2 regions of the Streptomyces polygonati genome follow, and region 1 is predicted to be linked to the other one. Evidence: riboswitches for the same ligand, from Rfam matches in the RefSeq annotation. Region 1 holds a riboswitch; the other holds the start of a gene.
The links. Region 1 has a riboswitch for cobalamin ahead of ACFO3J_RS09945 (CbtB domain-containing protein). Riboswitches for the same ligand answer to the same signal wherever they lie in the genome.
Positions count from the first base shown of each region.

Region 2: linked by a shared signal. The riboswitch ahead of ACFO3J_RS03335 (cobalamin biosynthesis protein) and the one ahead of ACFO3J_RS09945 (CbtB domain-containing protein) in region 1 are both predicted to bind cobalamin.

Region 1 covers NZ_JBHSBB010000008.1:289,675-293,841, reverse strand. Annotated here, with positions in the region: gene ACFO3J_RS09955 ((2Fe-2S)-binding protein) at 1-647, opposite strand, end outside; gene ACFO3J_RS09950 (CbtA family protein) at 658-1,518, opposite strand; gene ACFO3J_RS09945 (CbtB domain-containing protein) at 1,564-1,779, opposite strand; cobalamin riboswitch at 1,816-1,966, opposite strand; gene ACFO3J_RS09940 (HoxN/HupN/NixA family nickel/cobalt transporter) at 2,298-3,368, shown strand; gene ACFO3J_RS09935 (putative protein N(5)-glutamine methyltransferase) at 3,384-4,167, opposite strand, start outside.
Region 2 covers NZ_JBHSBB010000003.1:319,759-323,925, forward strand. Annotated here, with positions in the region: gene ACFO3J_RS03330 (cobyric acid synthase) at 1-248, opposite strand, end outside; gene ACFO3J_RS03335 (cobalamin biosynthesis protein) at 245-1,237, opposite strand; cobalamin riboswitch at 1,449-1,577, opposite strand; gene ACFO3J_RS03340 (hypothetical protein) at 1,800-1,997, opposite strand; gene ACFO3J_RS03345 (inorganic phosphate transporter) at 2,094-3,335, opposite strand; gene ACFO3J_RS03350 (class II aldolase/adducin family protein) at 3,582-4,167, shown strand, end outside.

The DNA of each region.
Region 1 (4,167 bases):
CCGTCCAGCGGCGGGCTGGCCAGCAGGGACGCGGCGAACACCGAGGTCCGCGACGCGTGTTGGGGCCGGGTCCGGCCGAGCGTCACGGCGGCGCCGTTGACGGCCGAGGCGGTGTTGCCGCGCAGGATGTGCCGGGAGACGCCGAACCGCTCGAAGCACGACGCCAGTTCCTCCAGCGCTCCGGACACCAGGCCGGTCGCGAGGAGTCCGGCGAGGGACTCGGCGCCCGGACGCGGCTCGCCGAGGGCGCCGGTGGGCAGCGACAGCGGTGCGGGGCCGCCGAGTACGGGCTGCCAGCGCACCTGGCTGAGCGTGAAGAGGAGCGGGCGGCCGAAGAGCACGGCCGCGGCCAGCGCCGGGGAGACCAGGCGGGCGGCGAGCCCCAGGTGCGCCACCGAGGCGGCGACCCGGAGTTCGACGGCCTCGGCCGGCTGCCCGCCGGCGTCGGCCAGCCACCGCCGTACCGCGGTGACCCGGTCCGCCAGCAGCGGCGCGGACACGGGCTGCCAACCCGGCCCGCCCGCAGCGGAGGACGCCGGCTCGGCCGGTCCGTGCGCCTCCAGTGCGAAGAACGGGCCGAGCGCGGTGATCTCCTCGATCACCGCGCCCGGGCCCGGTCCGACCGGTGGTGGTGCGGGCGCGCTCATCCGGACGCGCTCATACGGGTACGGGGGCCGGCGCGGGGACGGCCGGGCGGTCGGGGCCGGGCTGGAGCAGGCGCTCGGCCAGCGGGGCGAAGACCAGGCCGATGGCCGACCAGAGCAGCAACTGGGCGGCGACCGAGTAGAAGCGGAAGGTGTAGAGGACGTCGGCCGGGAAGCCCGGATAGACGATGGCGCCCTTGGAGTCCGTCAGCGGGAGCGGCGTCTCGGTGGCCTGATCGCCGAACTGCTCCTTGTTGACCGCGAGATGGCCCAGCGCCGGCAGGATCAGCATGACGGCGCCGATCGCGACGACGAAGGCCGCGCCGGCCAGCAGGACCGCGTTCCAGTTGCCGAACCGCGCCTGGAGGCGCTTGCCGAGCCAGACGGCCCCCACCAGGAAGGCGACCGAGCACAGCACCATGATCAGGTAGAGCCCGCTGCGGGCCCTGATGGTCTCCTCGTGCCCGATGGCGGGCGGGTTGGCCGGGTACTTCAGGAACGGCACGAGATACATGCCGAGGAAGCCGCCGGCCGCGACGGCCAGCGCCAGCCCGCGGGGGCGCAGCCCGCCGACCCGGCCGAGGCAGACGGCGTAGGCCACCGCGAACAGCGCGCCCATCGCCGTACCGAAGACGATCATGCCGACGCCGATACCGACGTCCGCCTGGATGGTGCGGCTGAACAGATCCGGGCCCGCGGCCGTCGGCGCGAGTCCGGCGGCCTTGTCCAGCGCGGCCTGCGCCGCGTCACGGCCGCTCTCGTAGTCGATCGCCTTCCCGATCTGCGGTTCGGCGAAGATCCGGGCGAAGAGGAAGGCGAGCAGCCCGGCGACTGCGCCGGCCAGCAGGCCGCGCAGTATGAGCTTCTTTTCCATGTCGAGTTGTCCGTACGTCAGGTGAGGGAGTGACGGGATGACGGGTCAGTGGCAGGGGAAGCCGAGGAAGTGACGCGCGTCATGGACGAACTCGTGGATGTGCATGTCCTTGCCGAACACCGAGACCGCGCCCTGGTCGACACCGATGAAGTAGTAGGCGGCGAGCGCCAGGAGTGAGGTGCCGACGAGCCATATCACGGCTTTGGAGATCGGCAGGACGACCGGTGTCGCGGCCGGGCGGGAAGAAGAAATGCTGCTCAAGGGTGGGCCCTCCTTGGGGGATCGTGCGTCCCTGTTCCATGGGCGTCGTGATGGGCGGGTGTCTGACTCCCCCTCCGCCTGGCGGCGGTGGGCTCACAGTGGCGCGACCGTGCCGGAGTTCCACCGGCTTCCCCACGTCATCACTACACCGAGGAGCGTAGAGGCGGCCCTGTCATGCGTCAATCAGGGCGCACGCCGGTCGGAGGCGCCGCGCCGCAGGTGGGACCCGTCGGCGGCCGAGGCGCGGCGGCGCCCGGGGCGTTCCCGCACGGCTCCCCGTGCCTTCGCGCGACCCCGCACGACCCGCCACGACCCGCCACGACTCCACTGCCCCCGGGGCAGGTGCCTGGTCACAGGTGTGGCGCCGTCGGCGGGTGGGCACTCTTGCGAAGAGTTTGCAACTAGTAAGCTGCCGCGTGTAGCCGCTGGAACCGACGCCCCCGGAGGACGCCGAAATGACCATAACCGCCGAGACCCCGGTCGCCGCCGGGTCCCGATGGCGCCGGATCGCCGACTCGATGAGCCGGGCGGAGTGGACCCGGCTCGGCGGGATGGCGGCGTTCATCGTGGCGCTGCATCTCATCGGCTGGTTCGTCCTGGTGCTCGTCGTCGCCCCCGAGCACTACAGCCTGGGCACCGGTTCCTTCGGCGTCGGTATCGGCGTCACCGCCTACACGCTGGGCATGCGGCACGCCTTCGACGCCGACCACATCGCGGCCATCGACAACACCACCCGGAAGCTGATGGGCGAGGGCAAGCGCCCGCTGTCGGTGGGCTTCTGGTTCTCCCTCGGGCATTCCAGCATCGTCTTCGGGCTGACCCTGCTGCTGTCACTGGGGGTCAGGTCGCTGGCGCACCCCGTCCAGGACGACGACTCGCGGCTGCACGACGTGACGGGCTGGATCGGCACCACCGTCTCGGGCACCTTCCTCTACCTGATCGCCTTCATCAACCTGGTGATCCTGGCCGGGATCTGGAAGGTCTTCCGGCAGATGCGCGAGGGCGACTTCGACGAGGCCGCGCTGGAGGAGCACCTGAACAACCGGGGCTTCATGAACCGGCTGCTGGGCCGGGTGATGAAATCGATCACCAAGCCGTGGCAGATGTATCCGCTGGGTCTGCTCTTCGGCCTCGGCTTCGACACCGCCACCGAGGTCGCACTGCTGGTGCTGGCCGGGTCCGGCGCCGCGTCCGGGCTGCCCTGGTACGCGATCCTGTGCATGCCGGTGCTCTTCGCCGCCGGGATGTCGCTGCTGGACACCATCGACGGTTCCTTCATGAACTTCGCCTACGAGTGGGCCTTCTCCAAGCCGGTCCGCAAGGTCTACTACAACCTCACCATCACCGGTCTGTCGGTGGCCGTCGCCCTGATCATCGGCACCGTGGAACTCCTCGGCCTCCTCGGCGAGAAGGCCGGGCTGCACGGCGTCTTTTGGGACTGGGTGGGCGGCCTCGACCTGAACATCGTCGGCTACGTCATCGTGGGCCTGTTCTTCGTCACCTGGGCGGTCGCCGTGGCGGTGTGGAAGTTCGGCGACATCGAGGAGAAGTGGTCGGCCGGGCTGCGTACCGCCGATCCGCGGGACTGACCGCCCCCGCCCGTGTCAGCCGGCCGGGCGGGCGCCGATCACCACCGTCGCGTACAGCTCCTCGTCGGTGGCCACCCTCGGCTCCAGGCCGCCCGCCCGGACGATCTCCACGGCGTGCGGTGCCTGCCGCTCGCTGGTCTCGAAGAGCAGCGATCCACCGGGGGCGAGCCAGTGCCGGGCCTCGGCGGCGACCCGGCGCAGCACGTCGAGGCCGTCCGGGCCGCCGTCCAGGGCGATCCGTGCCTCGTGGTCCCTGGCCTCGGACGGCAGCAGGCCGACCGCGTCCGTCGGTACATAGGGGACGTTGGCGGCGAGCAGGTCGATCCGGCCGCGCAGCCGAGGCGGCAGGGCGTCGAAGAGGTCCCCCTCGTGCACCCGGCCGCCGACCGGCGCGACATTGCGGCGGGCGCAGCGGACGGCGGCCGGGTCGAGGTCGGCCGCGTGCAGTTCCACGCCGTCCAGGGCCGCGGCGAGCGCCACCCCGACCGCGCCCGAACCGCAGCACAGATCGACCACGACCACGCCGGCCCGGCCCAGCGCCACCGCCTCGCCGACCATGAATTCGGTACGGCGGCGGGGTACGAAGACGCCGGGGTCCACCGCGATCCGCAGCGAGGCGAACTCGGCCCAGCCGAGGACGTGTTCCAGCGGCAGTCCGGCGGCCCGGCGCTCCACCATGTCCATGAGTCCGGCCGGGCCGCTGGCCGCCTCGACGAGCAGGCGTGCCTCGTCCTCGGCGAAGACGCAGCCGGCCGACCGCAGCCGTTCGACGACCGCGGATTCGGTCAGCGGTGCAGGG
Region 2 (4,167 bases), on a different contig from region 1:
TCGCTGCCCGGCTTCAGCAGCACCGGGTTCATCAGCGCCGACGGCTCCACCCGGGCGGCCTGCGCCTGCATCGCCTGCGCCCGCCCGATCTCGGCGCCCTGCCGGGTCACGAAGGAGTTCAGCGACATGTTCTGGCCCTTGAACGGCGCGACCCGTACCCCTCGGCGCACCAGGAACCGGCAGATCCCGGCGGTCAGCACGCTCTTCCCGGCGTCGCTCGTCGTCCCGGCGACCAGCAGGCCCTTCACCGGACACCTCCGGGCAGCGCGACCGGCCGCGCGCGGTCCGGCCGGCCCGCCGCGGCGGCGGCCGACAGGCCCACCGACACGGCGATCGAGACGGCCAGGGCCAGCGCGCCGACCCGGCGGGACAGGCGGATCGCCCGGGAGATGTCGGCGGCGGCCGGCGGGGGGAAGGACGCGCCCAGCACCGGGCGGTGCTCGACCCGGCCCGCGTACGACAGCGTGCCGCCCAGCCGCAGGCGCAGCGCGCCCGCGAAGGCCGCCTCGACGGGGCCGGCGTTGGGGCTTGGATGGGACGCGGCGTCGGCCCGCCAGGTGCGCACCGCGGAGCGGGGGTGGCCGCCGGCCGCCGCGGCCAGCGCGGCGGTGAGCCGCGCGCCGGGGTAGCCGAGCAGGTCGTCCAGCCGGGCGCCGGCCCAGCCGAAGCGCAGATAGCGGGGGGACTTGTGCCCGACCATCGCGTCCAGGGTGTTGGCCGCGCGGAAGCCGGCCAGACCGGGCACCCCGCCCAGCGCGCCCCACACCAGCGCGCCCACCACCGCGTCGGAGGTGTTCTCGGCGACCGACTCCACCACCGCCCGGGCGATCCCGTCCGCGTCCAGCGCCCGCGGGTCCCGTCCGCACAGATGAGGCAGCCGCTCGCGCGCCGCGGCGAGATCCCCCGCCTCCAGCGCCGCCGCGATCGCCCGTGCCTCCCGGGCCAGTGAACTCCCGCCCAGCACCGACCAGGTGACCGCCGCGGTCAGCCCGACGGACAGCGCGGGGGAGGAGGCCACCGCGCGCCGCGCCACGGCAGCCGCGGCCACCGCGCCTCCGGCGCACAGCGCCGCGTACACCGCGCCGCTGCCCCGGTCGTCCCGCCACATCCGCCGCTCCAGCGCGCCCGCCGCCCGCCCGAACCCGGCGACGGGATGGCCGCGACGCGGATCACCGACGACGAGATCGGCGAGAAAACCGAGAGCGGCGCCGTACCCGAACACACGATCGGCACGCATCCTCAGGCCGCCGTCGCACTCCGGAGGGAAGGACCCCGGAACCGTCGGGCAGCCGGAGGGTGCGCGACGGCGGTACGGGCACCGCGCGCTATGCGGGGAATACCGGGAATACCGGGAATACGGGGAACGCCGGGAACACGTATGCGTGGGCCGGTCATGGCAGAAGTCCTCACTCAGGGTCCGCGCCCTGGCTCGACGTGACCGGCGGTGAGAGTCTCCTGGCTCCCGGATCTACGCACTCCCGGTCTTCCAGCCGGAAAACCGGCCGTGACGTACGGGTTGGGAGTGCACTCCCCGGTGACAGTGGCGGGACCGCGCCGGATTCGCACCGGACTTCCTCTCCTGCCGCCGTATGGCTCCCGGAAGTTCACCATGCCCGCCATACCCCGTCAACTCGCCCTTGACCTGCGCCGACGCAATGTGGCGAGGTCCACAGCGGGCGGCCGGCGGCCGGGCCGGGGGCGGTCCGCCGGGCCCGGGGACCAACTCCCGCCGGTGCCTTGCCTGATCAGCGCACGGGTCAGGGCCTCGGTGGGCCGCCCGGCGGCGTCCCGGCCGGGCCTCAGCCCACGATCAGGTCGATGCCGTACGCGACCGCCGCCGCGCAGGCGGCGAAGCAGAGACACGCGCCGGTACGGCTCCAGGCGGCGGACTGCCGGGACAGCCCGACGACGCCGAGGGTGAAGACGCCGACCAGGCCGACCGTCGCGACGAGGGTGACCGCCAGGACGGTGCCGAGGGCGTGCCAGTCGATGCTCATCAGGGATCCTTGCCGAAGAAGGGCCGAGAAGGGTTCGTAACGCCCACGACGCCCGCGAAGTGCCGGGGCCCGGGTGGCTCGGGTGGCCCGGGCGGCTCAGGCCGTGGTGGGCCGGGAAGCGGGGGAGACCGGGGCCGGGGTCTGTGCCTGGACCGAGCCGGCGCCCCCGGCCTGACCCGCCGCGCCCGCGGCCGGGACCACTGCCGTAATGGTCCCGGTCACCGCTCCCTCCGGCCGCGGGTCGTTGACGTTCGCGTGGGTGACCGGCCGGCGCCGGGCCACCGTCCACACCGTGCCGCAGGCGGCGAGGGCCAGCACCGCGACCGCGGCCACTCCCCAGTCCCCCCGGTCGGCCAGCAGCGCCGCGCCCGCCGCGACCAGCCCGGCGGCCGGCAGCGTCAGCCCCCACGCGGCGGCCATCCGGCCCGCGGTGCTCCACCGCACCACCCCGCCGCGCCGCCCCAGCCCGGCGCCCATCACCGCGCCGGAGCAGACCTGCGTGGTGGACAGCGCGAAGCCGAGGTGGGAGGAGGTCAGGATGGTGACCGCGGCGCCGGTCTGCGCGCTGAAGCCCTGCTGCGGCTCGATGTCGGTCAGGCCGTGGCCCATGGTGCGGATGATCCGCCAGCCGCCCAGATACGTCCCCAGCGCGATCGCGGTGCCGGCCGAGACGATCACCCACAGCGGCGGGTCGGAGTGCGGGGCGACGGCGCCGCCGGTGATCAGCGCCAGCGTGATGACGCCCATCGTCTTCTGCGCGTCGTTGGTGCCGTGGGCCAGCGAGACCAGGGCCGCCGAGGCGATCTGCCCGGCGCGGTAGCCCTTGGCGGTGGCGGCCGGATCGGCGCGGCGGCCCAGCCGGTAGCTGAGCCGGGTGGCGAGCGTCGCGGCCAGCCCTGCCACCACCGGCGCGGCCACCGCCGGGACGATCACCTTCATGACCACCGCGTCGCCGTTGACCCCGTGCGTCCCGACCGCGACCAGCGTCGCGCCGATCAGGCCGCCGAACAGCGCGTGCGAGGAACTCGACGGCAGTCCGGCCAGCCAGGTCAGCAGATTCCACAGGATCGCGCCCACCAGCCCGGCGAAGATCACCTCGGGCCGTACGCCGGCCGACTCGTCCACGATGCCGCCGGAGATGGTCCTGGCGACCTCGACCGACAGGAAGGCGCCGACCAGGTTGAGGACGGCGGACATGCCCACCGCCGTCCGGGGCCCCATCGCCCCGGTCGAGATGGTGGTGGCCATCGCGTTCGCGGTGTCGTGGAAGCCGTTCGTGAAGTCGAAAACGAGGGCGGTGGCGACCACGATTCCGATCAGGAGCGTGATGTGTTCCATGGACCTGGATTCGGTGGATCGGGCAGGGGCGAGCCGAACGTACGGATCTTTGATGAACGGAAGATGAACTGTCGCCGTACGTGAGGTGCTGAGATGTCCGGAAGCTGAACGGGATGTCAAGCGGAACCGATCATGGGCGGTCGGCCCGGTGAATCCGCCCCGTCCGGTCGCCGACCGGCCGGGCCCCGCATAATGCCCCTGCGATGGCGCGAGATCCCCGGCGAGCGACGAGCGAGGTGGCCGACGATGCACGACGCGGTGCAGGACGCGGTGGAGAAGGCCTGGTCGGACGTGGTGGACACGGCCCGCCGCACGGTGACCGACGGACTGGTCGTCGGCACCTCCGGCAATGTCTCCGCCCGGGTCGGCGATCTGGTGCTGATCACCCCGACCGGCGTCCCGTACCACCGCCTGGGCCCGGACGACGCGGTCGCCGTGGACCTCGACGGACGGCAGGTGCGCGGCGAGCTGCGGCCCAGCAGCGAGCTGCCCATGCATCTGGCCGTATACCGTCGGACACCGGCCCGGACGATCGTGCACACCCACGCGCCGCACGCCACCGCCGTCTCCGCGCTGGTGGACAAGCTGCCCAACATCCACTACATGGCCGGCGCGATGGGCGGCCAGATCCACGTCGCCCGCTACGCGCTGTACGGCACCGAGGAACTCGCCGGCGCGGTCCTCAAGGCGCTGGGCGACCGGACCGGCTGCCTGATGCGCAACCACGGCACCCTCGTCCACGCCGACACGCTCGACCGGGCCTACGACCACACCGCGCAGCTGGAGTGGATGTGCCGGGTGTGGCTGCTGGCCCGGGCCGCCAACGACACCT